4 regions of the Desulfitobacterium dichloroeliminans LMG P-21439 genome follow, and region 4 is predicted to be linked to each of the others. Evidence: predicted binding sites of a transcription regulator. Region 4 holds the regulator's gene; each other region holds the start of a gene.
What was found. Region 4 encodes CtsR, which represses protease genes until heat stress. Its sites were predicted from a motif close to AAGGTCAANNAAGGTCAAAT; they were not measured.
Positions count from the first base shown of each region.

Region 1: the regulator CtsR is predicted to act here: its motif matches at 2,887-2,906, upstream of clpB (ATP-dependent chaperone ClpB).
Region 2: the regulator CtsR is predicted to act here: its motif matches at 3,612-3,631, upstream of clpP (ATP-dependent Clp endopeptidase proteolytic subunit ClpP).
Region 3: the regulator CtsR is predicted to act here: its motif matches at 5,808-5,827, upstream of DESDI_RS12250 (DnaJ C-terminal domain-containing protein).

Region 1 is NC_019903.1:1,966,961-1,974,497, forward strand. It holds gene clpB (ATP-dependent chaperone ClpB) at 205-2,805, opposite strand; gene DESDI_RS09365 (phospho-sugar mutase) at 2,979-4,706, opposite strand; gene DESDI_RS09370 (DegV family protein) at 4,853-5,728, opposite strand; gene DESDI_RS09375 (flavodoxin family protein) at 5,874-6,455, opposite strand; gene DESDI_RS09380 (GNAT family N-acetyltransferase) at 6,987-7,537, opposite strand, start outside.
Region 2 is NC_019903.1:3,307,215-3,314,751, forward strand. It holds gene DESDI_RS15710 (autorepressor SdpR family transcription factor) at 1-251, opposite strand, end outside; gene DESDI_RS15715 (hypothetical protein) at 890-1,615, opposite strand; gene galU (UTP--glucose-1-phosphate uridylyltransferase GalU) at 1,861-2,730, opposite strand; gene clpP (ATP-dependent Clp endopeptidase proteolytic subunit ClpP) at 2,927-3,535, opposite strand; gene DESDI_RS15730 (sugar diacid recognition domain-containing protein) at 3,666-4,523, opposite strand; gene DESDI_RS15735 ((Fe-S)-binding protein) at 4,768-6,051, opposite strand; gene DESDI_RS15740 (FAD-linked oxidase C-terminal domain-containing protein) at 6,053-7,441, opposite strand.
Region 3 is NC_019903.1:2,573,891-2,581,427, reverse strand. It holds gene DESDI_RS12285 (sigma-54 interaction domain-containing protein) at 1-357, shown strand, start outside; gene DESDI_RS12280 (DUF1638 domain-containing protein) at 601-1,272, shown strand; gene dctP (TRAP transporter substrate-binding protein DctP) at 1,329-2,462, shown strand; gene DESDI_RS12270 (TRAP transporter small permease subunit) at 2,536-3,051, shown strand; gene DESDI_RS12265 (TRAP transporter large permease) at 3,048-4,370, shown strand; gene DESDI_RS12260 (methyltetrahydrofolate cobalamin methyltransferase) at 4,530-5,324, shown strand; gene DESDI_RS12255 (hypothetical protein) at 5,402-5,665, shown strand; gene DESDI_RS12250 (DnaJ C-terminal domain-containing protein) at 5,932-6,918, shown strand; gene DESDI_RS12245 (glutaredoxin family protein) at 7,011-7,274, shown strand; gene DESDI_RS12240 (hypothetical protein) at 7,438-7,537, shown strand, end outside.
Region 4 is NC_019903.1:421,996-429,532, reverse strand. It holds gene DESDI_RS01940 (ATP-dependent Clp protease ATP-binding subunit) at 1-1,173, opposite strand, end outside; gene DESDI_RS01935 (protein arginine kinase) at 1,166-2,251, opposite strand; gene DESDI_RS01930 (UvrB/UvrC motif-containing protein) at 2,256-2,753, opposite strand; gene DESDI_RS01925 (CtsR family transcriptional regulator) at 2,771-3,241, opposite strand; gene DESDI_RS01920 (hypothetical protein) at 3,495-3,827, opposite strand; gene DESDI_RS01915 (universal stress protein) at 3,924-4,352, opposite strand; gene DESDI_RS01910 (MFS transporter) at 4,528-5,835, shown strand; gene DESDI_RS01905 (hypothetical protein) at 5,928-6,155, opposite strand; gene rbr (rubrerythrin) at 6,426-7,010, opposite strand; gene DESDI_RS01895 (MFS transporter) at 7,302-7,537, shown strand, end outside.

The DNA.
Region 1 (7,537 bases), 1.5 Mb from region 4:
CTTATTGTTTTTTTGGGGGAATACTAATCGTTGAATCATGATCACGGCAATGAACAAGCCTAACCTATCTCTAGTTTATAGTTTTATCCATAAGGATGCAAGAGAGGTTCCTCGCAAGCCCTACAAGGCAGGCAACTAAAAAGAATGACCTCCTTATAGTAAATGAATCTTCGCTATAAGGAGGTCTAATTGTATTGATGAGCACTATAGACTGTATTGGGTGTTAAAATCTAATTCTCCTCGAGAGTTAACATCAACCATGACGTGAGCACCTTCGTGAATTGTTCCCTGAAGGATTCGCATCGCCAGTGGATTTTGTAAATTATGCTGAATAACACGCTTGAGTGGCCTAGCCCCATAGATTGGATCATACCCCTGTTGAACAATGATGTTCTGTGCAGCATCGGAAAGATTCAGGGTAATTTTTCGTGGAGCCAGATACTTACGTAGCAGATCTAATTGAATTTGAACGATAGAACGAATATGCTCCTGACCAAGAGGATGAAACACGATCATCTCATCCAATCTATTTAAAAATTCTGGACGGAAAAAGTGTTTTAATTCTTCGGAAACTTTGGAACGCAACACTTCTTGGGAGGCGCCTGAAGCAGTCATTTCTTGTATCAACGGGCTGGCAATATTGCTCGTCAAAATGACCACGGTATTTTTGAAGTTGACAACACGTCCTTGTCCATCGGTTAAGCGACCATCATCAAGCAGTTGGAGAAGCACATTAAATACATCACCGTGTGCCTTTTCAACTTCATCGAATAGTACTACACTGTAGGGCTTCCGTCTTACCGCTTCGGTTAACTGACCTCCTTCCTCGTAACCCACATAGCCAGGAGGAGCTCCAATTAATCGAGCTACCGTATGTTTCTCCATGTATTCCGACATATCAATCCGGACAATTCCTTGATCATCATCAAAGAGAAATTCGGCGAGAGCCTTGGCCAACTCGGTCTTCCCTACCCCAGTTGGCCCTAGGAATAAGAAGGAGCCTAAAGGACGATTGGGATCTTGAAGTCCGGCACGAGCTCTGCGTACAGCGTCAGCTACAGCTTTGACGGCCTCCTCCTGACCGATGACACGCTCATGTATCCTCTCTTCCATATGAACCAGTTTATCCATTTCACTTTCGAGGAGCTTAGTTACAGGAACTTGTGTCCATTTGGCAACCACCTCTGCGATATCCTCTTCCCCAACTTCTTGCTTTAATAAAGTATTTTTGCGTGTTTGTAGCTGCTCTTCTAGGGTATTCAAATCCTTCTCCAATTTAGGTAATATACCGTATTGAAGTTCAGCGGCTTTATTATAATCATAGGTTTGTTGAGCTTGCTCCATTTTTGTGCGAGTTTGATCAATTTCTTCTTTTAATTTATTGATATTCGTGAGAACTTCCCTTTCCCCTTGAAGTTGGGCCTCTAAGGCACCTCTTTCTTCTTTGAGATTCGCTAAATCTTCTTCAATTTTAGCAAGACGATCCTTACTCCCATCGTCCTTTTCCTTCTTTAAAGCCTCACGCTCAATTTCTAGCTGTAGAACACGGCGTTTGATTTGATCTAATTCATAGGGATCACTGGTGATTTCCATCCGCAACCGAGCCGCAGCTTCATCCACAAGGTCAATAGCCTTATCGGGTAAAAATCGATCACTGATATACCGATCAGAAAGAATAGCCGCTGAAATGATGGCACCATCAGTTATCCTTACCCCATGGTGAGTTTCATAACGTTCTTTGAGACCGCGCAATATAGAGATGGTATCCTCGACACTGGGGGCTCCCACCATAACCGGTTGGAAACGCCGTTCTAATGCTGCATCTTTTTCAATATACTTGCGATATTCTTCTAAGGTTGTGGCACCAACCATATGTAGCTCCCCCCGAGCTAACATGGGCTTGAGCATGTTGCTGGCATCCATTGCCCCCTCAGCCGCACCGGCCCCGACGACCGTATGAAGCTCATCGATGAACAGGATAATATCTTCGCGCTCTTGGACTTCCTTGAGAACTGCTTTGAGTCGTTCTTCAAATTCACCCCGATATTTGGCTCCGGCGATAAGCAATCCCATATCTAAGTTGATTACCTTCTTATCCTTAACCGATTCGGGAACGTCTCCTCTAACAATGCGTTGGGACAAACCTTCCACAATCGCAGTTTTTCCAACCCCAGGTTCTCCAATAAGAACAGGGTTATTTTTGGTTCGTCGTGAAAGTATCTGAATCACCCGCCGGATTTCTTCATCCCGTCCAATAACAGGGTCTAATTTTCCTCGACGCGCTTGCTCCACTAGATTACGACCGTATTGTTCGAGGGCCTGAAAGGTTCCTTCAGGCGTCTGGCTGGTAACGCGTTGAGTTCCTCGGATCTCCCGCAGAACTTGCAGGAGCTTCTCGCGATTGAGTCCCTCTTGCTTTAAAAGCTTCTCGGCTCCTCCTTCCCCTTTTTCAAGGATAGCCAAGAGAAGATGCTCTGTGCTAACATATTCATCTTTAAACGTCTCCATTTCATCGTGAGCGGAGACCAGAACAGTTCGCAGGCGCGATGAAATGGTCAATTGGACGGAGGTTCCCGTCATCCGCGGAAATCGTTGTATATCCTGACGTACTTTTTGAGCCAATACTCCCACGGGGATGTTTAGTTTTGTTAAAACTTGAGGGACCACTCCCTCTCCCTGTTCAAGAAGAGCCAAGAGTAAATGTTCAGGCTCTACTTGACCGTTGCCATTCCGCTCCGCCATAGTTTGAGCTTGTATGATAGCTTCTTGAGATTTTTGCGTAAAGCGATTGGTATCAAAAGACATGGTGATCACTCCTTTATCAATAAGCAATTATTCGATAAAACTCTATAACTTTATAACTCTATTATAAGCATAACCCAATCAAAGGTCAATAAAGGTCAGATATTCTTTTTGTATAAAAACCCCTACGTTAAGCATGCTTAACTTAGGGGTTGGACGGGAGAGCTAATCATCACTTAATCAGCAACAAGCTTTAGTAAATCAGTCTTTACTCGCTCAAGAGTGTTTTGAAGCTCTAGGGGATTAGCATCTCTGATATTGAAATAGAACTTTATTTTAGGCTCCGTACCTGAGGGTCGGGCCATGACAAATCCACCCCCCTGAAAAGAATAGCGGATCACGTTGGATTGAGGAAGTGACAGTAAATAATTTTCCTGAGGAGAAATGATTCTTTTTCCTTTTCTCAGTTCATAATCATCGATTCGTTCGATAAGTAAACCTCCGAATGAGTCTACCGTCGTCTCACGAAGGGTAGTCATCATGCGCTTCATTTTCTCTTTGCCTTCTTTGCCATGTAAGGTCATGGAGATTTGATCATCGACAAAATAACCATAGCGCCTGTATATTTCCTCGAGGATTTCAAGTAAGGAACGACCTTCAGTTTCTTGATAATAGAGAGCGGCTTCACAGAGTAGTAAGGAAGCGATAACGGCATCTTTATCGCGAACGAAATGCCCTGCCAGATACCCATAACTCTCCTCAAACCCAAATTGAAAATCCCCAATTCCTAGATCTTCCATTTCCTGCTCTTTCTCGGCAATAAACTTAAATCCTGTGAGAACATTTTCGATCTGGACCCCTAAGTCCTTAACCATTAGGTCAGCAAGATCTGTGGAAGCAATTGTTTTGATAATCACTGCATTCTTCGGTAGAATACCTAATCTCCTCTTCTGAGTTATGAGGTAATAGGTTAAAAGAATGCCTATTTGATTTCCGGTGAGCTGTTGATAATCCCCTGAAGGGGTGCGAATGACCATGCCAAGACGGTCTGCGTCTGGATCGGTGGCTATCAGTAGTTGAGCATCCTGAGCTTTTCCATATTTTCGAGCTAAATCAAAAGTAGAAGAAATTTCCGGATTAGGATAAGGAACCGTAGGAAATTCTGAGTCAGGATTTTCCTGTTCGGGAACAGTGAATACTGAATAACCCATTTCTGTTAAAATGCGCCTTACCAACATATTTCCAGCTCCATGCAAGGGGGTATAGACGATCGATAGCTTACTTCCTTTTTCTTGAGCAAGGTCTGGGTATAATGCTAATTCTTTAACTCTCTTTAAATATGCGGAATCCATTTCTTCCCCCAAGTCAATGAGAAGTCCCCTTTTCCGGGCTTCCTTTTCTGGAAGAGGGTGAATGTCATTCCAATGTTCATGAACTTTAATACAATGAAGGATTTGATCAGCACGATCCGGAGGGACTTGCCCTCCATCCTCCCAATATACTTTATAACCGTTATACTCTTTTGGGTTGTGACTGGCAGTGATGACAATTCCTGCTTGAGCATGTAAATGGCGGACTGCAAAAGAAAGCTCCGGAGTTGGGCGAAGTCCGTTAAATAGATAGGCCTTTATCCCGTTACCAGCAAGAATCAAAGCTGCTTCTTGTGCAAATCGATCAGACAGGCACCGTGAATCATATGCAATAACTACTCCGCGGTTTTTACTTTCTTCCCCTCCCTCGAGAATTAAATCTGCCAACCCTTGAGTGGCTTTGCGTATCACATAGATATTCATGCGATTAGTACCTGCACCGAGAATTCCACGGAGTCCCCCGGTTCCAAATTCCAAATCGGTATAGAAACGATCCTCGATCTCTTTAAGATCACTTAAACTTGCAACTTCCGAACGTGTCACTTCATCAAAATAGGGGTCATTTAACCAAAATTGATACCGTTCTTGAAACATAGACACATACTCCTTCGCTTATATTATGACTTCAGTAAAATAATTACTTCAATAATATAGGGCAGTTATAAATCAATAAGTATTAGTGCACTAATAGTTAAAAGAAGCTCACAGAATGATCTGTAAGCTTTTTTGTTCTTGGTCTGTCACTTTTGAGAAACGGGATATACGATAAGCCCTACTAACCCAGGTCCGGTATGAACCCCTAAGGCAGGACTAATCTGGCCAAAATAGAGATCTTTAGTATTGGGGTGCTCACGTGCTACTTTTTCCAAATCTCGAGCTTCAGCTTCTGAGCCACCATGAACGATAGCAACACTGGCTAAACTCTCCTTTAAATGGTCTAAAAGAACCTCTTTCAATCGTCTTAAGGATTGCTCTCTTCCACGTACTTTGGCGAAGGTAAAATATTTACCTTCTTCATTAATAGAAATAATCGGTTTAAGATGAAGTAATTCACCAATGGTACCCGCTACATAGCCAATTCGACCACCTTTTTTCAAATACTCTAGGGTCGAAAGAACATAGTAAGCCTTAATTCCCTTTACCGTTTTTTTGGCGGCAGCTACCACTTTGTCGAAATCCATGGAACGGCGCCTCTCCCGTGCCGCTTCTATCACTGAAATTCCTAGACCCATGGAGAGTGTTTTGGTATCCACCACTTCAATAATCATATCTTTAAATTCCTGAGCAAACAATGAAACAGCTTGATACGTCCCACTAAGACCACTGGAAAGATGAAGAGCTAAGACATGAGTCACATTTTGCTCGCGTAAGCGATTGAAACAAGCTTGAATCTCAGCCGGCGAAGGCAAGGAGGTTTTAGGAACTTCTTGTTCCAGGGAATCGTAAACTTCTTGTGGAGAAATGTCGACACGATCACGATATTCCCGGTCATGATAAATAATATGTAAGGGTAATACTTCAATACCATATTCACTTATAATTTCTGGTTCCAAATCACATGCACTATCGGTAACGATAGCAATCTTCATCTTTTGTAGGTTATTAGGCTCTGTCATGCGCAAATATCCTTTCTTTGTAGATTTTACTGGGATATATGAAGATAATAAACCTATTATTAGTATATCATACACATTATATTATTTTCAGAGAAATATTCAGTAAATTCAATTCGTTTGCAGAAGACTCCGGCAGTTTTTGTCATTACAGCAGTGCTAATTCTAACGCCTTCTCACGAACATCCCGGAACGCTGTTGGATGATGAGCAATCTCTCCAGCTTTATCAATTTTCTGATAGACACAGGATCCAAAGTACTGGATATCAAGGACATGATAAAGGTTTTTCACAGATTTCTCTGCACAGGTAAACACATCTGGAAATTCTGTTCCGGCTGCCGAGAGAAAAAGTCCATGGCGAGGCAATCGTTCTGATACAACAATGGGTTTCTTAAGTACATATTTAAGCGCCCAAAACGTCTGCATACGATCGATGACCGCTTTCATCTGAGCGTTGATTCCCATAAAAAAAACAGGGGCAGCAACGATAAATCGATCTGCAGCGAGAAGTCGTTCTTGAAGGTATTGAATATCATCTTTTTGCACACATAGACCGGTCTTCGAACAAGCATTACATCCTAAGCAGGGTGAGAATTGAAGATCGCGAATATTGATTCTCTCTATTGAATAGCCCCTACTATGTAAAGAATCCAAAGCCTCTATTAATAGTCGATCCGTATTACCATTGCGCCGCGGACTTCCAGCTATTCCAAGTATATGTGGCTTCATACATGATCACCTCACAATTTAACTGTTTTCTGCTCTAATTATACAATAATAGGATTAATAGTAAAAGCGAGCTCCCTATTCTTAGGAACTCGCTCTTTACCTTAGTGCACAGAAAATATCTAGGTTAGGCATCGTTTGTTGGGTGACCGACAAATTACCAGATCCTTTCTATGAAATCATATTTGGCTTTGATGTGATTACTTAAGTTTACAGTTTATTTTCGTGTTAGAAATCTTAATAGATTCTAAGCCAACTGAAGCAAGTATTGATTCAATCAAAAGCTTTTCATTATCACTCATTTAACTCCCCCCTTCTTTGCATTTCTTAATCATAACATTTTTATCATTTTTTGGCAATAGGAATTATCTGGTTTTTTATTTCGGCGGTCAAACGCTGACCTTTTCATTCTATGTCTTATCATCTTCTTTTATGCCAACACATCTTAAAGAATTATTTTTTATTATATGTTTCCAATTCATTTTCGTTCCTTATTTTAATGATTTAAGATAAATAGTTTTTGATGATTCGCTTTTATGAATATCTCATTTCATATTGAATATCATCGGCTTCTAGACCATGTTGGCTTAAATACCCTGTTAGACAATCCTTCGGTTGATTGGTTAATCTGAAATCGCCTTGAGTCATGGTTAAAATGGCAGAAACTAGCTTATCTACCTGTTCCCAAGCCATGGTCCAAGCATCAAGCAACACCTGGCCTTCTTTCGTCATGAGTACCCCCGCTGTACCCTCTGGATTGAGCCGTGCAATTAAGGATGGATAGCGTTGGAGATATTCTTCTCGTCTCTGCCAAGGGGGGGTAAATCCTGACTCATTTCGAGCATGAAAATAATCGGATAAAATTGCTTCGCGAAAAACACTTCCCCCCCGACTTCGTGGTGCAAAAGCAGAAAGTGCATCCTTCGTATGCCGATAGACATAGAGCTCCCTAGTTTTACGAAAACCTATCTTTTCATAAACCTTGATTGCATGATTTTGAGTTAGGACTTCAAGCTGGATTCCCTTTAATATTAGGCTGTCTGCTTTCTTTAATTGATATTTTAGTAGTGGCTCAAAAAGATGTT
Region 2 (7,537 bases), 740 kb from region 4:
TCTAAAAACCAGCCCATAATCCCCTCAAATACGGAGGTATTCAAGGTATAGACGATCGTTTGTCCTTGCCTACGATCACTGATAAGATCCGCTTGCTTCAACATATTCAAATGATGAGATATGCTGGGCTTGGTCATGTCAAAGTGATCGGCTATTTCTCCTGCGTTCAAATCTCTGGCATGCAAAAGCTTGAGAATCTGACGTCGCGTCTTATCCGAGAGTGCCTTAAACGTCTCATTGAGTGGAGACATGGAATCCCCCCTTTATTTAGTCTAGTTAGATGTTTAGATAATTATCTAATACTCTAATATTAGTTTACCTTATCTTTGGTTATTCGTCAACCAAAAGACGCTACTTCACGCATGGCTGAAAAGCGAATACACAAAAAAAGATCTGACCCCGCTGGTCAGATCTTTTTCATTAAAGCGCGCATTTATCATAGCTTCACCTGAAGCGAATCTACTTCACCGCTTCAACCTCTCTGTCATTTTGAGACTCTCGGCTTTAAGCGCTTAAAGCCGCCCTCACCCGACTCCATCGATTTTTCGCACACGTTTTTTCGCCTGTTCTTCACGCCGGCTGGTGCGTAGGCCGTTACTTTTAGAATAGGCTCAGTATCAATTTAATCAGAATTAATCTGAGCGCCGTAACCCGTATAGGGTTCCCTTCATACGTTTCCCGTACTTCTCAAGCAATATTCAGTTGTCAGTCGTCCCCTTAAATTGATCTCTATCTCATGCATAATTGCTCTCCAGTGAATCGAACGGTCCTCTGCCCGTCACGGTGTTGCATTCAAACCTTCGTGGAAACTCAGCCGCGTTTGCTATCCTAATCCTTGCTTTAACTATAGTGCATCTCGTTCCTGTAGCTGTTATAAAAGCTGAATACTCTACCGTTTCGTAGCAAATGGGGTGGCCCCGTAAATCTTCGCACTTTGATCATCACGCAAGAGATGAGCGTCCAAATCATGAAGCTCCTGATGGAATTGCTCGATGCGGACTTTGTCTTTCGCATTAAACGCATCAGCGCCACGATTCAATAAGGCACTCACGTATTCTTTAAATTGTGCCGCTTGATTCGGTTCGTTCTTTAGTCGTTGATCCCACAGTGATTTGTGGAAAACGATGTAGCGTTTAATGTCATCTTCGTTCATCTGCGGACCGGAATTCGGTCCGTATAAATATCCATCCACATATTGATGGATATTCCAAGCCGCACCAAACACAAGATTTTGGGCATCTTGACTCAAACCATTCTCGCTAAAAAAGCCGGCGACAGATGGGGCTAAATTGATGTCCTTTGTATCGGGCTCTTTATATTTCTGTGGCCCTGAGACATCTCCCTGTGGAGTGGCATTAATTCCCGGTGGATCAGTCACAGTGACTGCAGGGCTTACCCCAGAGGTTTCCCCGGGTGGACTCTCAGTTGTACTGGGATCCTGAGGGTTCGCGCCTTCAACAGGTGGTGTCTGAATAACGACAGAGTCTCTTTCAGGCGCTGCCTTATTCATAAAGACCTTCCAGGCACTCGGTCCATAGATCCCGCCGACAACCACCGCACCGGCCAATACGAGGGTTCCCGCCAGAGATAGGACCTTCTTTTTGTCGAACTCCATGAATCTCCCTCCTTTATCAAGTAATCAATAGCTCTCTAATATATTACCAATTTTTAGGAGGAAAACCTGTCGCTTTTCCTGCATGTCTCTACCCTTTTTCCGCCCTCAGCTTGTCCGATCTGTCAGGAGTTTACTCTTTGATACAAACATTCGCGAAATAATAACAGCAAACCCCAGATGAAAAATAAAAAGACAGGCACCCGTTCTCTAATGAAAACAGGGACCTGTCCCCTTGCTTCACTTCTTTACTTGATAAGCTGTTTCAGGTAGTGCATGAGGGGTTCGGAGAGATCCTCCCGACGGAGGGCATATTCGATGGTGGCTTGAACGAAGCCTAGCTTGTCTCCCACATCGTAGCGCTGGCCATCGAATTGATAGGCAAGAATCTCTTGGGATTTCGCCAGTTCCTTTAGTCCATCGGTCAGTTGAATTTCTCCCCCCTTGCCGGGAGCGACGTTCTCGAGGATGTCAAAAATCTCGGGGTTAAGGATGTAGCGGCCCATAATGGCTAGGCGGGAGCTCGGGGCATCTTCAGGGCGGGGTTTTTCCACCAAATCCAGGGCCCGATAAAGACTCTCGTCAAAAGGAACGGCGTCAACAATCCCGTACTTTGAGGTATCTTCAAGGGGGACTTGCTGTACTCCTACAATGCTGGCACCATGTCGTTCGTAAACTTGGATCATTTGTTTCAGACAGGGCACTTCCGAATGGATGATATCATCACCTAGGAGCACCGCGAAGGGTTCATCCCCGATGAATTTCCTCGCACTGTAGATTGCATGACCTAGACCCAAGGCTTCTTTTTGACGCACATAGTAGATATCCACCAGTTGCGCGATATCTTGGACCATGCCTAAGAGCTCGTTTTTATCGCTCTTTTGCAAAAAGGTCTCTAGCTCAATAGAACGGTCGAAATGATCCTCAATGGCCCTCTTATTGCGTCCGGTGACGATAATAATATCTTCGATTCCTGAATTAACAGCTTCTTCAACGATGTATTGAATAGTTGGTTTATCCACGATAGGCAGCATCTCTTTGGGTTGAGCCTTCGTTGCTGGCAAAAAACGTGTGCCTAACCCTGCTGCCGGAATGATGGCCTTCTTGATTCTTCGCATACTCAATCCCCTCTAATCCTTCCTAAGACGAAGCTCTCTAAATAGATAAGGTTATGTATAGTATAACTATATTATAATGCCTTGTATATCTTTTCCAGTCGTTCCTTAGCGAATACCCTATTCCCTATAGTCGTCGGATAAAGATAGGGACCGGTTTCTTTGACGACTTCCTCGTTCAAAACCAGTCCCCAATTCCTTATTTTTTTGCTTGTAGCGGTTTTTCCAAGACTTCATCGATAAGACCGTAGGTCTTCGCTTCTTCAGCGGTCATGTAGCGATCACGGTCTGTATCCGCTTCAATCTGTTCGAACGCTTGGCCCGTACGTTCAGCCAAAATGCGATTCATCCGTTCTTTGATACGGAGTAAATGCTTGGCATGAATTTCGATTTCGGTAGCTTGACCGGAAATGCCCCCGCCACCAATCAATGGCTGATGGATGAGTATTTCTGCATTGGGAAGTGCTGTCCGTTTTCCTTTTGCTCCGGCTGTTAAGAGGAAGGCTCCCATACTGGCTGCCAATCCGACGCAGATGGTATGCACATCCGGACGAATGTATTGCATGGTATCATAAATAGCCATGCCGGCTGAGATGGATCCACCGGGACTATTAATGTATAAGAAAATATCCTTTTCCGGATCTTCAGCTTCTAAGAACAGCAGTTGAGCGACAATCACATTGGCCACATCGTCGCTGACCGGTCCACCCAAAAAGATAATCCGATCCTTAAGCAGCCGGGAATAAATATCGTAGGAACGCTCTCCACGATTGGTTTGTTCAATAACCATAGGTACCAAATAGCTCATTATGAATCCCCCTTGTATTCTTTATCCGATTTTTTTGTCTCAGTCTATCCTGTCCTGATATTCTTATTTTAGTATAAAGGTCAAATAAGGTCAAATAAAAAATACCGACAAATTATTAATCATAATGAGTTTATAGAGCATCGGCTAACTGTGTCAATTGCTGCCCCACCTTTTTAACTCCTTCGACCATTTCCGAAATGTCTTGAGTATGTTTGGCTTGCTCGAGGTTGATTTTGCCGCTCTCGGTCACGCCCTCGGTGACTGACTCGATGGTATCTTGGAAGTTCTGAAGAAGCATCTGGATATCATTAGCTGAACGGTTGCTGTCTTCGGCCAGCTTGCGGACCTCTCCCGCTACGACTTGGAAGCCTCGTCCGTGTTCTCCCGCTCGGGAAGCTTCAATGGCCGCATTCAAGCCGAGAAGGTTCGTCTGCTTGGATACGCGGCGGATAAATTCCAGAATCTCTTCCGTTGCTTTAACCTGTTCATATCCCTGCTGAGCTTTCGTGGAGACAGATTGGCTGATGGAGGCCACTTCCTGTGAAGAAGCGACCATTTCCTCAATAGCTGTCGCAGCTTGACCCAAGGCAGCGGTCAGACTATGGACTTGATCGCGAAGGGTTTGTTTGACTTCATCTTCTCTGAGGGTCTTAATGACCATTCCTGCAGCGACCTTAGCGATGGGTGTAACAATGGCTAAGGGGCCGGCAATACCGAAACTACCTATCTTCTCTCTATTCACCTTGATGGCAAGGCTGTAGCCTTCCTTCATGGTTCCCCCGGATTTCTCAGCATCTTCGGCAGTAATGACAGCTACCTCTTGGTTGCTCGTAAGAATTCTTTGACTTCCGCTATGAGCCACACCAAGTCGTGTCTTCGCCGAATCACCAATAATCCGCGCTGATTTATCACAGACAATACTATGATACCCACATTGCTCATAAATAAAGTCAACAATTTCATTAGCGATAACCGCTGTTAAATCCATGTCTTCACTCCTTCATAGTATTACCAGTATGTAAAATAAAACTACAACCAGCTCATAAAATCATAATTGCTTTATTTCTACAAGAATAAGAGTTTTTCCTCTTAATTAGCAATACTTTGTTATTTTATGGGGGTAGGTGTGTAATTCACATAAATGGAGCAGTGCAAACTTGCGTTTGCACTGCTCTTTCTTCGCTCAGGATTGCTTAGCCATTTCCTTGTTTGCACATGTTATGGTTAGGTGCTTATCTTTTTCCTGCTTCATAGGATTCAGCGAGGATTTGCACGGTATGCATGACATTTTCAGTTATGCCTGCGTTCATGACGCCGCTGGTCAGCTGTAAGCGACACGCGGGACAACCGGTGACTACGGTATCGGCATGAGTTTGCGCAATATCCGCGGTTTTCTTTTCGCCGATCTGACCGGACAGATCCGGGTGCACCAAGTAGAAGGATCCGGCCATTCCACAGCAACGATCTGGTTTCTTCATTTCAATAAATTCAAGATCGGGAATGGATCTGAGGATATCACGGGGTTCTTTATTGATTCCTTGTCCACGGTTTAAGTGACAAGGATCGTGATAGGTTACTTTACGCTTCACAGGTCCCAGACCTTCTTTTTTGAAGGGTACCTTATGAATGAGGAATTCAGCGATATCATAGGTCCGTGCTGCCCATTTGTCGGCTAAGGCTTTCATTTCCGGCTCATCGTCGAAAAGCTGTGGGAAAGTGTGTTTCCAAGCTTCGCCGCAGGATGAACAGTTGGAGATGATGACGTCGGGATTCAGTTTCTCGAAAGCTCGCAGGTTGCGTCGCCCGCATTCCTTAGCTGACTCCACATCGCCATTGACGGCAGCAGGAGTTCCGCAACAGCCTTGATCCTTAGGAACGACGATTTCACAGTCGTTTTCTTTGAGGACTGCGACAACCGCTTTACCCATATCGGTATAGAAATAGTTGGTCATGCAGCCAATATAGTAACCTACCCTCATTTTGGGGTTTTCGACTTTAGTGACTTCAGGCAGTTCATCTTTTAAGGGACGAGGTGCCAGATTCGGCAAGATATTTTCTTTACCAAGACCGATATTGATGCGCAGACGCGCGCCTTTATCGCTGCCATGGACACGTTTCATAACTAGCCCTTGGAAGGTACTGCCAACTTTCATGCCAAAGTCAAAGAGTCGATAGGCTTTGATCGTGTTGAAAGCAATTTTCTTAATCGGATGTAAGCCCTTTTTACGAACAGCTTCGGCCCGAGCGGCCAAAATAATTTTGTCAAAACGGACTCCACAAGGACAAATCTTATTGCACGCCATACAGGTGGTACAGAGGGATAAACGATCAGCGATTCCTTCCGTGAGATCAACTTCGCCACTCATGACCATCTGAATCAAGCTGATTTTACCCCGGGCCACCGAGACTTCGCGGCGGTTTTCTTTATAGATAGGGCAAACCTCTTGACAGTTTCCGCATTTCATACATTTACTTAATTCGTCTTGGATGGAGTCAAGTGAACTGAATATACTCACCTTAGTCCCTCCTCACCATTTTGCCAGGGTTGATACGATAATCTGGGTCGCAGGCTTCTTTTATATCCCGGAGGAGTTTTACTCCAGCTTCCCCAAACTCTAATGGTAAAAATTTAGCTTTAGCCATGCCGATCCCGTGCTCTCCGGAGAGAGTACCACCGAAGGATACAGCCACTTGGAAGATTTCTTCGACTGCCTTTTCTACACGTTCCATTTCTTCCTTGTTATTTTCATCGGTTAAAATGGTGGGATGCAGATTACCATCCCCTGCGTGTCCGAAGGTTCCGATGAGCAAGTCGTATTTGTCAGCGATACGACGAATCTCCTTGATCATATGCGGAATCTTACTGCGGGGTACGGTAGCATCTTCTAATACGGTGGTGGGTCGGCGTTGGGCAAGTGCCGGGAGGGCCTGACGACGAGCAAACCAAATCTTATCCCGTTCTTCGTCGGTCTTAGCGATATTGACTTCTATAGCACCCTGCTCTTTAAGAATCTTCTCTACTAGGGCAGCTTCACGCTCCACTGCTTCTATATAACCATCCACTTCACAGAGCAGAATCGCTTCAGCATCGACGGGAAGCCCGGCATGGGTGAAGTTTTCCACGGTGCGAATGGTGATATTGTCCATAATTTCTAGGGTTGCCGGAATAACCTTGTTGCGAATAATCGCTGAGATCGCATTACCGGCTTTATCGATATCATCGAATACTCCGAGGAGGGCTTTTCTGGATTCCGGTACGGGGTTTAGTTTAACAAGGATCTCTGTAATAATACCTAGGGTGCCTTCCGCACCTGTGAATAAGGCGGTCAGATCATATCCGGTCACATTCTTCACAGTTTTGCCGCCCCATTTAATGATATCTCCGTTGGCACGGACTAGCTTCATACCCATGACATAGTGTTTCGTCACACCGTACTTCAGTCCACGTAAGCCGCCGGAGGACTCGGAAACTGAGCCACCCATGGTTGCAGTGTTCACTGTACCTGGATCGGGAGGATAAAATAGACCATGCTCCATAGCGGCATTGTTCAAATCAGCGATAATGACACCGGGTTGTACCGATGCTGTGAGGTTCTCATCATCTACTTCTAAGATTTTGTTCATATGCAACATGGACATGACGATGCCCTTTTCGATGGGGATAGTCCCACCGCTGAGATTTGTGGCTGACCCACGAGGATAAACAGGCAGATTGTATTTCGCAGAGATCTTCATAACTTCAGAGACCTGCTCGGTGGTCTGGGGGGTGATGAATACATCCGGAGTTTGACGGGGCATTGCTGCAGTCGCGTCGTAGGAGTATGTCAAAAGTTCTTCATGTTCCGTGATGACATGTTCTTTTCCCAAAACCTGGATGAGTTCATTCAAAGCTTCCGCTTTTAACATAGCATTAAATCCTCCTTAAAAATGACCTTAGTGGTCTGACCATCCTATGATAGGTTAAGTACTTACTGTAGTTTATTCGCTCTAATTAGATAGATT
Region 3 (7,537 bases), 1.5 Mb from region 4:
TATAGTCTGCAAAAGTGGATTCATCCGGATGTTATCGGTCTATTACTGGAATATGATTGGCCCGGAAATATTCGTGAACTCGAGAATATGATCGAAAGACTTATTGTAACAAGTCGGGCAGATTGTATCGGCGAAGAAAATATCGACCAACTTTCTTTGGCAAATTTGAGACAAAGTGGCAGGAAGCCCGCTTTACTGAATGAATATCTGGAATATGAAGAAAAAAAGATGATTACGGAAGCCTACCAAATGACAAATAGCACTCGTCGGGCGGCTAAACTTCTTGGAATCAGCCAATCTGCCTTAGTTAAGAAGATGAAAAAGTATGCTATAAAAGCTAGCACAACACAGTCTTAAAAACGATTATCAGTGGAATCTTAGCGATTATTAATCGAATCACCCTCCGGTTGCGCTCTTTATGAGCGATTTGGGGATGTCGAACACGATTTGATTACCAGATCAGTGATTCTAAATAGAATCAAGGAGATTTCCGAATCCCAAATAATCTGAGAATTTAGAATTGGCATAAAAATTGCATTAGTTATAAGGAAGGAGAAAGTTATTATAATACTTTGTATTCTTAACGAAAGGAGGGCTATTTTGCATACAAACCCCAACGGGTTAGTCATTGCTTGTAAGGTACTAAAAGACCAGCTGGAGGTGCTCGGAGATCTTCCTTATGAAACGATTTATCTTGAGCAGGGTTTGCATAGAACTCCTAAGTTACTTACTGAAGAAATTCAAGGAGTTATCGACAAGAACCCCCACTACAATCTAATCATTTTGGGTTATGGGCTATGCAGCAGAGCAGTTATTGGACTTCGAGCACGACCTCATCAAACGATGATTATTCCCCGAATTGATGATTGCATAGGTTTAAGTCTAGGTGAGCGTGCTAAGTATTTTGAACAATTTAAACTTTATCCCGGCACTTACTATTTTACCAAGGGCTGGACAGAGGTGGGAGAAGATCCTTTAAAAGAGTATAAAAGGACAGTGGAAAAGTATGACGAGGAGACTGCTGAATGGACCATCAGATCTCTCTTAGCGAACTATGTACGAACAGTGTATATTAAAACCTCAGAATTAGATGACAAGCTCGCAGTGGATTACATCAAGGAATTTGCACGATTCTTTAACTTACGGTACGAGGAGATGACGGGTTCCTTGGATTATCTGCAGAAGCTCATTTTTGGGCCCTGGGATAAAGATTTTATTGTCGTCAAAGGTGAGGCACTAACCGATGAGAGGTTCGCGTCGCCGAATTTGTAAAAACGGTTTATGTTCAATAAAATAATATTTTTAGAATTAATATGAGGAGGATTAGAATGAAAAAGGTTTTTAAAAAGGCATTGGGTATCGCAGTTATTGCAGCCCTCATGCTAACCGGATGTGCTAAAGTTCAAACTGCTCCAGCGTCTGGTTCAGCTTCAAGCGGAATGCAAGCTACCCCGGAGTTTAACTGGAAGATGCAAGTAATTCATACTACCGGTCAAAGTGACTTTGAACAGAATAAACAAACCGCTGAAGATATCTATAAGATGTCCAATGGTCGCTTGAAAATCGAAGTGGTTCCTAATGGAACCTTTGCCAGCAGTTCAGAAGGCTTCCAAGCCGCCGGTGATGGAGTATTCGAGATGCACTCCAGCTGGCCTATCTACGCCAAAGGGATTGAATATGCACTGCTTCCTCTCAGCACGGGAAGTATGAGTATGGATGCCATGGATAAATGGACCTGGATGTATGAGCATGGTGGTTGGGATCTAAGTCAAAAAGCCTTTGATAAGCTGAACCTGCAATTAGTTGGCTTGGAGATCTGGGGTAGTGAAGTGATGATGTCGAAGAAGCCCTACAAGGGTCTTTCTGATATGGCAGGGAACAAGATGAGGACCTCTGACCCCCGCATGATCGCTAAGTATGGCGTTGCCGGTATTTCCATGCCCCTTGAAGAAGTCTTTACAGCCATGTCTCAAGGCGCCGTGGAGTCCGCGGAATTTGGTCACCTTAAATACGATGAGAGTCTAGGCCTTGTAGATATTTCCAAATACGGGATTTATCCTGACTTCTGGAATGTCCATTTCGCAACCACCGTTGTTGTTAACAAAGATGCTTGGAACTCATTACCACCCGATCTACAGCTGATTGTAGAAATGGCCTTCAAAGCTCGTGAGCTACAACACTGGACCAAGAGCCAATATGAAAGTGCTCAAACCATGAAGAAGCTGCAAGAATCCGGTGACATGGAGTTCATCCGGATGAATAAAGAAGACTTTATCAAAGCTAGAGAAGAAATGGTTAAGATCGAACAAGAAGATGCTGCGAAATATGGCGGCTTAACTGCGGAAGTCTATGACTCCATCAATGAATTCCAAGAAATGTGGTATCCCTATAAAGACATGTCCTCATGGTGGGGAGCAGGCTTAACTCCAGAGCAACAGCTTGGTTACCCACTGGAAAAATAGCAATTCAAGACTGGTGTATACAAAGGCTGCCCTCCGGTAGCCTTTGTATACACCGTATGAGGAGGGGAAAGTTATGGTACAAAAACTAGCCAAAGTCTTGAAGGGCATTGATAAAATTAGCGAATTTACAGCAAAATCCTTTAGCTACATTGTTTTGCTAATTGTTGCTCTTCAGGCTTTCGAAGTTGTTCGCAGATATATCTTAAAATCCCCCACCGACTGGAGTTGGGAATTAGCGACCATGCTTACCGGCGTAAGCTGGATGGTTGGGGTAGCTTGGGTTTTAAAAGAAGGCAAGCATGTACGTACAGATATTATCTATGGCAGACTCTCAAAGAAGTGGCAAGCTATTATTGACATCGTTTTCTTCGGTTTTATTTTTACTCCGTTTGTGGGAGTGCTTTTATGGAAAACTACCCAGAATGCATTTTTTGCCTGGTCGATTGATGAAAGAACTTTCTCCATGTGGGGACCTCCTATCGCCCCATCAAAGACAATATTTGCACTGAGTTTTTTTCTCCTGGCTCTCCAAGGTATAGCCAAACTGCTTAGGGATATCATCTATGTGGTGAAAGGAGAAGAGGTATGACGCCAGAAACAGCATTAATTATCGTTGCCATGGGGTTCTTAGTCGTATTGTTGCTGGGTTATCCCCTCACCTTTACTCTTGGGGGTCTTGCAGTTATCTTCGGATTTACTATGTGGGATAATCCAGGTGTCTTGAACTTGTTTAATCGTACCATTTTAAATGTTGGTTCTAATGTTAGCTATGTAAGCTGTATTCTCTTTATCTTCATGGGTTGTATCCTCGAACGGTCCGGTGCCGCCGATGATATGTTTGAATCTATGTATATTATCTTTGGCCGGATTCGTGGGGGATTAGCCATTGGAACTGTTGTTATTTGTACCCTGTTAGCGGCGGCTACCGGAATTATCGGTGCCTCCATCACCATGATGACCATGCTGGCTTTACCGACCATGATGCGGTATAAATACAACCGCAAGCTCTCCTTTGGAACGATTATGGCGGCTGGTTGTTTGGGAACAATCATTCCTCCAAGTATTATCCTCGTCATCTATGGAGCTCAAGCTCAGATTTCTATCGGCAAACTTTTTGCAGGGGGCATAGGAGCAGGACTTCTCTTGTCAGGATTGTACTTGGCCTATATCGTTATCCGTACCTTAATTAATCCCGAGATGGGGCCGCCGATTTCTAAAGAGGAGGCAGATAAATATTCCACTCGCGATAAGCTTATCTTAATCCTTAAAACTATTGTACCTACCCTAGGCTTGATCGTCTTGGTGCTTGGCTCAATTTTAAAAGGAGTAGCTACTCCGACAGAGGCGGCAGCCTTGGGTTGTGTAGGATCTATGTTCATTGCTCTTGCCTATAAACGTTTAAACTGGAAGATGATCCAAGAGGCATGCTTTGAGACCATGAAGACCAACGCCATGATCATGTGGATTATTCTCGCTGCTTCCATGTTCACAGCAGTATTCCTCGGCTTAGGCGGAGCACAAGTAATTACCAACTTCGTCACCAGCTTAGATGTAAGTAGATGGGTAATCTTTGCTGTAGTTGCTATTATTCTACTCATTATGGGTATGTTTATCGATTCCTACGGCGTGTTGTTGATCGGCATTCCCGTCTTTACCCCGATTGTTTATGCTCTTGGCTTTGATCCGATATGGTTTGCCATTATGTTTGCAGTGCTTATTCAAGCTTCCTACTTGTCACCGCCCTTTGCCTATGCGGCCTTTTACCTAAAGGGAGTTGCCAAAGAGAATATCAATATCTCAGAAGTGTATAGCGCTACTTTCCCCTTCTTAGGGCTGCAAATCTTGGCAATCATTCTCCTCTGTATCTTCCCTCAAATAATCACTTATTTACCAAGTATAATGTACTAATTGGGATCTAAATAAAATGGGGCATCCCTAGTATACTTGGGATGTCCCTTCTAACTACTAGGAATCAGCAAGGGAAACTGTGGTAAGTCGAATCTCATAATTCAAATACAATTTAAAGATAAAAGATTTGGGTTGGAAGGGAAAGGAGGTTAGTGGCTTTTGATTATTGTGGGAGAACTCATCAACTCCACACGGAAGGCGATCGCTCTTGCTATTGAACAAAGAGATCAAGGGTATTTACAAGACATTGCCAGACGTCAAGCTGAGGCGGGGGCGAACTTCATTTACATAATCACTGCCCACGGTGGAGACGAAGTAGCCGATATGATTTGGCTTGTCGATCTAATTCAAGAGGTTGTAGACATCCCTCTTTGTATCGACAGTCCTAATCCTCAAGCGCTTGAAGCAGGATTATCACGTTTCCGTCAACAAGGGATGATTAATTCAATTTCCGCAGAGAAAAAAAGATGGGAAGCAGTCCTTCCTCTCATTATTAAGTACAAACCCAAAGTAGTGGCTCTATGCATGGATAATTCGGGAATGCCCAATACCGTTGAAAAGAGGCTTGCCGTAGCAGAAAAACTTGTTAGCGGTCTGCGCGAAGCCGGGGTTGCTGATAGTGATATCTATTTGGATCCTGTCGTCAAACCCATCTGTGTAAATAATCAATATGGGTTGGAGGTTTTGCAAAGCACAGAGCAACTCCATTTAAAATATCCGGATATCCACATCATTGCTGGATTGTCCAACATATCTCATGGTCTCCCAGAACGAAAGCTGATAAATCGTGTCTTTGCTGTTGTGAGCGCAATAAAGGGAGCGGACACTTATATTCTTGATCCTTTAGATCAAAATATGATGTCCTTATTGGCTGCAACAGAGGCCTTAGCCGGTCAAGATGATTTTTGCATGGACTATATTTCGGGTGTTAGGGCCGGTAGAATTAAAGCCTAGATAAAGATGACTACACACGCCAAAGAACAAGAGTGGCAATGTTGCATCACCATCCAAACCAGAGAAAAGGTCACGTCATGAAGGTTAAATGGAATAACGAATTCTTTGCTCGTATAGGATTAGTACCAGCACATTGGCTGCATTACAGCATGCAATTCGGGTATACCATTGAACAGTATATTCAAAAGATGACCCGAAAAGCTAAGGAGAATCAAGATAGAACAGTCCAACGAGCAAAAGAAAGAGGTCAAGATGTTACACTCTTGACCTTGTTCGCAAAATGCACTATGCTTGGCGTATTGCATCATATACCTAAATCAACGACAAAAGTTAATTGGTAAGCCGTATGCCATAGTAGGGCACGTGCGGTTTGATGAGGGGGGAGCCATGAAAGTGGTTTCCCTACTCTATTTTTTTCACTGGTGAAAACTTTTTGTGGAATTCTGTGGAGACCGTCAAGGCTCGCACACAGTTTGGGGAAAAATCTGACCATTATTGACCTTTGTGAGAAAAAAATCTATAATATAACCAATGATACGTTGCGAATTGAGTAAGCGCAAACGTATCTAACAAATTATTTTTCAATTATGGAGATGAGGGGTGACTTATGGATTTTAAAGATTATTATGCTATTCTTGGTGTATCCAGCGATGCGGAGGACAAGGTTATTAAAAAGGCCTATCAAAAATTGGCTAAAAAATATCATCCGGATGTCAACCCAGACAATAAAGAGGCAGAAGAAAAGTTCAAAGAAGTCACTGAGGCATATCAGGCCATCAGCGATCCTGAAAAACGCAGTAAATACGATGAGTTAAAACAAAACTATGATGCTTGGAAGAAGCGTGGGGGTAGGGGCGAATTTGATTGGAATCGCTGGCAAGCTCGACCTGGTGAGGGAACTCAGACTAGGACGATGACTCCTGAAGAATTTGCCGAAATCTTTGGAGACAGGGGATTTGGTGATCGGGGATTTAGTGGTGGTTTCTCAGGTGCTGGAGATTTTTCGGATTTTTTCTCAACGATCTTTGGTGGGGGAGATCCTTTTGGTCAATCACGAAGCAACCGCGCAGCCCGTGCACAAGTAGGTCGAGACTTGGAATTGGAAGTTAGTGTAACCCTTGAGGAGGCGTATCAAGGGACGACTCGGCTTATTGACTTTGACGATAAACGAATTCAGGCGAAGATACCCAAAGGAGTGCGTACAGGGTCGAAAGTGAGATTAGCAGGGCAGGGCGGAGCCGGGTATGGTGGTGGAGCCAATGGCGATCTTTATCTTCTGATTACTGTGGAAAAGAATTCTTTCTTCGACCGCGAAGGAGATGACTTAACAACTGAGGTTCCTGTTGATTTCTACAAAGCAGCGTTGGGAGGCGAGGTGAGTATCATAACTTTGGCTGGAGAAGTGCTTATGAAAATCCCTCCAAAAATTCAAGCGAAGGCAAAATTGCGCCTTAAAGGGAAAGGAATGCCTCGCTTAGAGAATCCTGATCAAGCCGGGGATCTTTATGCGCAAATCTCCATTGTTCTTCCTAGGGAGATGAGTGCAGACGAGATGGATGATCTTCGTGCTCTTGCCGAACGATATCATAATTAATCCTTGATGAGGGAATATTGGCTATAGATAATGATGAGGTTGAGGTATCTAATAATCCACAATTCATTTGAAAGTGAAGGGCCGTGAAGTCGATGAAACCAGTTACGATGTTTGTTTTGGAATCCTGTCCGTATTGCAAAGAAGCGCTTCGTTGGATGGAAGAGCTCAAGGCTGAAAATGTCCATTATGATAGGGTAGCGTTTACTATCGTTGACGAACAACTTCACCCGGAGATATCAAGGCAGTATTCCTACTATTATGTTCCAACATATTTTGTTAATGGAATAAAGGTTCATGAGGGAGCTGCTACAAAGGATATCGTCCGCAATGTATTTGAAAAAGCCTTGGAACCTTGAGCTTAGGGGAACTCCGTAAAGTAGGAGTTCCCCTAATACTAACCGTTCACCCCTCATTTCGAACCTGAAAAGCTCAAATTTCATCCGTTTGAGGAAATATTCATAGTATTGAAAAAATGTGTAATATAATATGGGTAAGAAATAGAGAAGAGGAGTGATAGGTATGAAGGTTTATGTAGTTAAGAGCATGGATACTAACTTTGTTAGTTCGGTGGACAGAATATTTATCAGTAAGCAAGAAGCTGAAAGGTATGCCGTTTTGC
Region 4 (7,537 bases):
AGAGATATAGCGATCGGACATCTTCACCGCAGCTTCAATCGCTTCATCGGTAATCTTCGTCCGGTGATGGGCTTCATAGCGATCCCGCAGACCATAGAGGATTTGAATCGCCTGCTCAACAGTAGGTTCACCCACCTTAATAGGTTGGAACCGCCGCTCGAGGGCCGGATCCTTTTCAATATATTTTCGGTATTCATCTAAGGTTGTGGCGCCGATGCATTGCAGTTCGCCACGAGCTAACGCCGGTTTCAGGATATTAGCGGCATCGATAGCCCCCTCCGCTGCTCCGGCACCGATTAGGGTATGGAGCTCATCAATGAAGACGATAATCTTGCCATCCACCCGGATTTCTTCCATGACTTTCTTGAGGCGTTCTTCAAATTCTCCACGATATTTACTGCCGGCGACCACAGCGGAAAGATCCAGAGTGACCACCCGTTTGCCCGCTAAGGTCTCAGGTACTTTATTAGAGATGATCCGTTGGGCCAAGCCTTCCGCAATGGCAGTTTTACCCACCCCCGGTTCACCGATCAAAACCGGGTTATTTTTGGTCCGACGACTGAGCACTTGAACTACCCGCTCAATCTCATCCTCGCGGCCAACCACCGGATCCAACTTCCCATCCCGAGCCTGTTGAGTCAGGTCGCGGCCGAACTCGTTCAAGGCCGGTGTGTTCGAGGGTCCGGGATTCTTTGCATTAACATTTGCAGGGGCACCGTTCGGCATCGGCGTATCATCAGGCTGTCCGCCCAACAGCTGAACCACTTGCTTCCAAATTCTCTCCGGGCTCACCCCAAGATTACGGAGGACTCGTGCGGCGACTCCTTCACCTTCCATTAAGAGGCCGAGCAGGAGATGCTCTGTACCTACATAAGTCACCCCATGACGGCGAGCTTCTTCGTTAGCTAATTCTAAAATCCGTTTCACCCGGGGAGTGAGACTAACCTCGCCGGCATATGGCTCTCCAATACCGGTTAAATTTCCAATTTGCTCCCGAATCTTTTCCGGCGTTACCCCTATTCCCAGCAGCGACTTAGCTGCAATTCCTTCACCTTCATCGACTAAGCCGAGTAGAAGGTGCTCTGTCCCAATGACATTAGAGCCCATGCGTTGAGCCTCATCTGCAGCAAGCTGCAGAGCTTTTAATGCCTTTTCGGTAAATTTTTCATTCATTTTGGTTTCCACCTTCCTTATTGGTCTCTTTCACTTCACTCATGGCCATGCGCACAAAGTTGGCCCGCTGCTCATCCCGTTGCTCCGGGGTGAGTTCTTTTTCTAAAATATATTGCAAGGAAGCAGGCAGGGTCTCGACTAGCAAGGTGCTAAAGCTACGCTGGTGGGGAGGAAGTATACCCATGTCTACCCCCAGCCGATCTAGGGATAAGCTTTGTAGAGCATCCTCCGATTTGAGTAGTCTGGCATTTTCTAGCGTACCCCTTGCTCTCCAGACTTTATCTTCAAGAGTGAGTCGAGCCTCTCGGCCCAAGCCCTCCCGAGCATGAACTTCTTGCTCAACGATCTGACGAGTCACAGCTTCCAGATGGGTCAGGGTATCCTCTTCACTCTTGCCCAACGTTATCTGATTGGATACCTGATAGATATGCCCAAAGGCTTGAGAACCTTCTCCGTAAAGCCCCCGCACCGCTAAACCCAGATGATTAAGGGCTCCCAGTAATTGCTGGACCCGATGGGTCATGACAAGTGCTGGTATATGGACCATCACCGAGGCCCGCATGCCTGTTCCGACATTCGTGGGGCAAGCGGTCAGATACCCTTGGTTTTCTCGATAAGCCAGATCTAAGCGATGTTCCAACTCATCATCTAGGGTATTCGCCATGCGAAAGGCCTCTTCTAACTGATTCCCCGGAAGGAGGATCTGAATTCTGAGATGATCCTCTTCATTCACCATCACCGAAACTCGATGATCGGGATTTATGGCTACCCCCCGAGCTCCTCTTGCACTCACAAGGGCCGGACTGATTAAATGCTTTTCGATAAGGACATATTGCTCAATCGCGGTCAAATCCTTAATCGAATAATAGGTAAGCTTCTGACCATCAATCGCCAACTTTTCTAGTTGCTGAGAAAGCTTCTCCTCAATCTCTTGAGAGGCTTCCTGAGAAAGTCCCAAAGGGAAAGGAACTCCCTCCAGATTACGGGCTAGACGAATTCGGCTGCTCAAGACCACAGGCATATCCGGCCTTTCCTTCATCCATTCACTGTGTTTTAACAAGTGTTCTTTTCTCTCCATCGTCTCACTCCCCCAGCTTCTGCTCGAGTTCACGGATTTGATCGCGAACCGTCGCAGCTGCTTCAAATTCTTCATTGCGAATGAGTTGCTGAAGCTTTTCCTTAAGTTTTTTGACCTCCATTTTTTCCCGGAGGGACGCTCCTTTGCGAGCAGGAATCTTACCTACATGGTAGCCACCCCCGTGGATTTTCCTCAGGATGGGCTCCAGCTCCGACTGGAATTTATCATAGCAGCCACTGCAACCCAGCTTACCGGCTTGGGTGATTTCAGAAAGCCGACGTCCACATTGCGGACAGGCTTCTTCCTGCAAGGCTTTAGAGTTGGTCGTCACACTAAAGAGCGACTGCAAAAAATCTGGAATGATTCCCGGGTTGAAGACGAAGCTTACTTCCGGGGCGTTTTTGGCGCATTGATCACATATAAAAAGTTTGACCATCTCTCCATTGTCTATTTTGGTGATTTGGACATTTGCCTCTCTTTGCTGACAATGTTGACATAGCATGTGGTTCCCTCCTGTTCTCAGTGCAAATCCTCGCGACCTAAGGTCAGCAGGATTCTCTTCATGATATGGGCCCGAAGACTATTGGTTTTGATATTTTCCGCTCCCAAGCTGTCTCGATGGAGAATCGTCTTGATAATTTCTTCTTCTCGTCGCGTGACAATTTCATCTTCAAAGAGACGTTGCAGGAGATCATTCGTTCGGTTCTCTGTTAACTGATTGCCGATTAACTGTTTCATAATGCTTTGGAATTCCTCATCATCACTAAAGCTCAAGCGAACAATCCTTAGATAGCCACCACCACCCCGACGGCTCTCCACCAAATAACCTCGATCTATAGAAAAGCGAGTTTCCAGTACATAATTGATTTGAGATGGAGCGCAGGAGAATTCCTCAGCAAGTATCCCTCTTTGGAGGGTGATAAAACCCTCTGTCGATTGCTCAATGATTCGCTTCAAATGCATCTCAATACGGTCCGCAAGATTTCCCATATACGACACTCCCTCGACCATGACATTCTTTGACTTTATGACCTTCTTTGACCTTTAATATTATTCTAACTCAAAATGCTCTTTTTGAAAAGACTCTAAAGAGTCTTTCATAGATTTTTTCAACGAATTTCTAGCCTATCTTTAACAGAATCCCCTCGTCCTCATTCTTCATACCAAAAAACGCAACAAAATAAGAAATGAGAACACTTGGGAATCCTAAATCACATCAATAAAAAAACTTCGTCTTCGCCTCTTAAGCAAAGACGAAGTATACCCACGTCCCCAAGGTAATACACCCCATCACCGATAATAAGATATACACTTTTGTCCCTGACCAAAAAGGCAGCTGATCAACCTCGTCATCCTGATCATTCCCGTCGTCTCGCTCATTATCATCTCGAGCACTCTGCTCACTCCTAACCCAAGCCTCATGACTTAGAGAGCCGGACACGTTCTTTGGGACTGCCAGATCGATTGTTCTTCGTAAGGGGCGTTCCGTCCGAGCGGATAGATCCTCCCAATCAATCGTTCCTTTTAATAAATAGTCAATCTCTTCAGGTGTCAACCGAATCTCTTTTTCTTTCATAGCTATCTTTCGCTCCTGTTGCTGGGTTAATCTTGCACTTTTGGGTATTCTTTATTAAAGTAAAAAAACCCTGCTCCTGAGAGCAGGGCTAAAGTCCTATTTTGTGAGCAGGACCGGGCAGGTTGCCTTTTGTAGAACGCGCTGACTGACGCTACCCAGGACAGATCCTGTAATCGGTCCATAGCCGTGACTACCGATGACCACCAAATCAATCTCATCCTGCTTGATCTGATCGAGGATCTTCATGACGGGATGGCCGATTTCTAAAACGGTACGAACAGGTACATCTCCTTTATCAATCCCCGCAAGGGTAGCCTCCAAGGCTAATTCAGCATTTTTCAAAATATCTTCTTGAGACATGGTAAATCCATAGGATACGGTATATCCCCAAAGGGCCTGTGGTGTATAAGTAACATGCATGAGAATAACTTCTGCTCCAAATTGTTTAGCAAGTTCAAGGGCTGTCTTATAAGCGCGCACCGAAAACTCTGAGGCATCGGTTGGGACGAGTATTCTTTTGTACATAGATAATCCCCCCTTCTATTGAAAGACTCCTACTCAGGAATTCTTTCTTGTGTCTAATTTTAAGTAGTTATTTTTCAAAAAGCAACTTATAATAATAATTTGGAACACTCATTGATAGATATCCGCTCATAGCCCTACAAATATCTCGTTTAACAAACAGAAAGAAGTGGAGAACTTGCAGTTCGCTTTAAAAACATCACGCTATGGCTGGAGCAGTTGGAGCATCTTAGTCATAGCCTTTATTACTGTCTTCTTTCATCGATTATCGGTGGGTTCAGTCGCTGATCAGCTGACCCAAGAGATCCCCATGAATGCCTTAACTCTGGGGAACCTGACCGCTATGAACTACTACGCCTATGCCCTGATGCAGATTCCCGTAGGGATCCTAGTCGACCGCATCGGCGTTCGCAAACTCAACTTCTGCGGGCTCTTGATTACCGCAGCAGGAAGCATTCTCTTTGGTTTAGCTCATAGTCTAGAGATTGCCTATCTCTCGCGCTTTTTAGTCGGCATCGGCTCCTCGGTCATCATCGTCTCGATCTTTAAGATTCAAGCCACTTGGTTTCCCCTCTCACGTTTCTCAGCCCTTTCGGGGCTTACCTCCTTCTTTGGAAACTTTGGCTCTTTACTCGCTCTCTACCCACTGACATTTGTGTCCATGGCCTTTGGCTGGCGAAATGTCTTTTATTGGATGGCGGCCGTCTCTCTGGTGCTTGCCCTCTTAGTTCTTTGGGGAGTACGAGATGCTAAGCCCAAGCTTGGAGATCCTGCCCAAAAAGAGTTAAAGAAAGCTTCCTTGCAAGTCGTGGCAACTAGTAAAATCACCTCACAAGAACAGATCAACACACCTGAGAAAAAGTCGGTCCCCTTTATGAGGTTCTTAAGAGAAAGCTTGCGCAGTGTCCTAAGAAACCCTCGGACCTGGCCAAATGTCCTCACACTCTTTGCCTTTACCGGTTCCAGCACCACCTTGCTGGGGCTTTGGGGGATTCCCTTGATTACGCAAATCTACGGCTTGGATAAAGTGACCGCTGCCGGCTATGTGACCTTCGCTACCTTTGGCTTTATTCTCGGAGCTCCCCTCGTCTCCCTATGGGTGCGCTTGCTGAAAGGGGTTCGCCCCGCCCTCTTAGCCGGTACGGGCCTTAATCTCCTGCTTTGGATCTATATCACCGTGATCGCCTCTGGCCGGCCGCCTATTCAGCTCTGGCCTGTACTTTTCTTTCTATTTGGGCTCCTGATTATGACCCATATCCTTGCCTTTTCTAATGTCACTGCTGTCAATTCCTTAAAATACAGCGGCATTGCTACGGCTGTGACCAATATGGCCGAGTTCATCGGTAGCTCTATCGCCAGCCTAACTATCGGATTAGTGCTCGACCATAGCGGTAATACCAGCGCTGCTTGGTGGGTCATTCTGTTCATGGCTACCTTAGGCTTTATAGCAGCACTCTTAATGAAAGAACAACCGATCGGAACCTAATGACTCTTAAAGAAAAAACCCTTATTCTTTGAGCATCTGCTCTATGAATAAGGGTTTTCGCATATTGGGAGGTTTAGGTTTTTATCCGTTAGTTAAAAATCATAACATTCTGTACATGGTCTTTGAACTGTGGATGGCTCTTTTTTAGTTATGAAGTTATAGATTGCTCCAATCAGTGAAAAGGATCTCATATTTTCTAGGGCGCAATCATACATACATTGGTATTCAGATATCGGATACATTTCATCCATGATTTGTGCATAGGTTTTGCCTTCTTGCATCCCTGCAGTGATTGCTTTAATCTCTTCTCTATTATACATAGTATCATCCTCCTATTAAAATAACCCCTCTGTTTGTTTTCTCTATCTGTGTTATCTTTGATTTCATTATAGCTCCGAATAGGAGAATATGTAAAATCCGAATAGCAAATACGTTGAATAGCTTTTTCTTATACATTCTTCAACATAGATGAGTAACATCCAGAACAATCCAGAAACAAGCTTTATAAAAGCGAAGAACTCCAATTGGAGTTCTTCGCTTTTAGGACTTCTGTATCGTGTTCAATTGGGTCATCGACCAAAACCTTCGCATTAATACACTTCAGGTAGAGGTTTGAAGTAACCTTGAGGATGTTCACAAGCTGGGCAAAGATCAGGAGCGTCAGCACCTTCATGAACATATCCACAGTTCTCGCATTTCCAGGAGAGCTTTTCTTCTTTTTTGTAAAGGGTACCGTTTTCCAGGTTTTTAGCCAAGTTTGCATAGCGATTCTCATGATGTCCTTCCACAGAGGCTATCTTGCGGAAAGCCACAGCGATATCTTTAAAGCCTTCCTCATCCGCAATATCTGCGAATTTCGAGTAAACTTCAACTTCTTCCCCTTCTCCGGCAGCGGCGGATTTAAGGTTCGCCAAAGTATCCCGTAGGTTGAGCGGGTACTCCCCCGTGACACGGAAGGATTCCGCTTGGTCTCCTGCATATTTTTGCAAGAACTTATAGAACACCTTCGCATGTTCTTTTTCATTATCGGCTGTGGAAATGAAGATGTTTTGAATCGCTTGATGTCCTTCATTCTTAGCTACACTGGCATAATAAGTGTAACGATTACGCGCTTGGGACTCCCCTACGAAAGCATCAACCAAATTTTGAAATGTCCTCGAATCTTTAAAATCCATCAAAACAAACCTCCCTAGTTACTATTATTTTAGTGTGCCAAGTTCTGATTAACTTCATACTATGCAACTCACTACTTTGTTATTTTCTTCATAACCGCTGCATTTTCCTGCATCTTCCTTAAACTTTTTAAAGTAATTATTATTTTCATCTGCCTATAAGCTTTTCTTTTACATGCCTTAACTCACCTGTTATCTCTACATTTTTCCAGAGGGATAGATTGTTATTTTCCACTTGGAGTGGTAAGTTATTAGAGCGTCCACAATTATTTTGCAAAGAGGTTGTAACTATCTATGGAGTCTCAACAGTTAACTAAATTAAACATCCCACGACCCATACTTATCTTAATCCTTGGCGGTTTTATCCATTCAGTGGGTAACTCTTTTATGTGGCCACTGAACAGCATTTTTATGCATAATATTCTTGGGCGTTCCTTGACCGAAGCAGGAGCGCTAATATCTCTGCAAGCCTTGGCTACTTTAGTCGGACAGTTTATCAGCGGTGTCCTAGCAGATCGCTTTGGCTCACG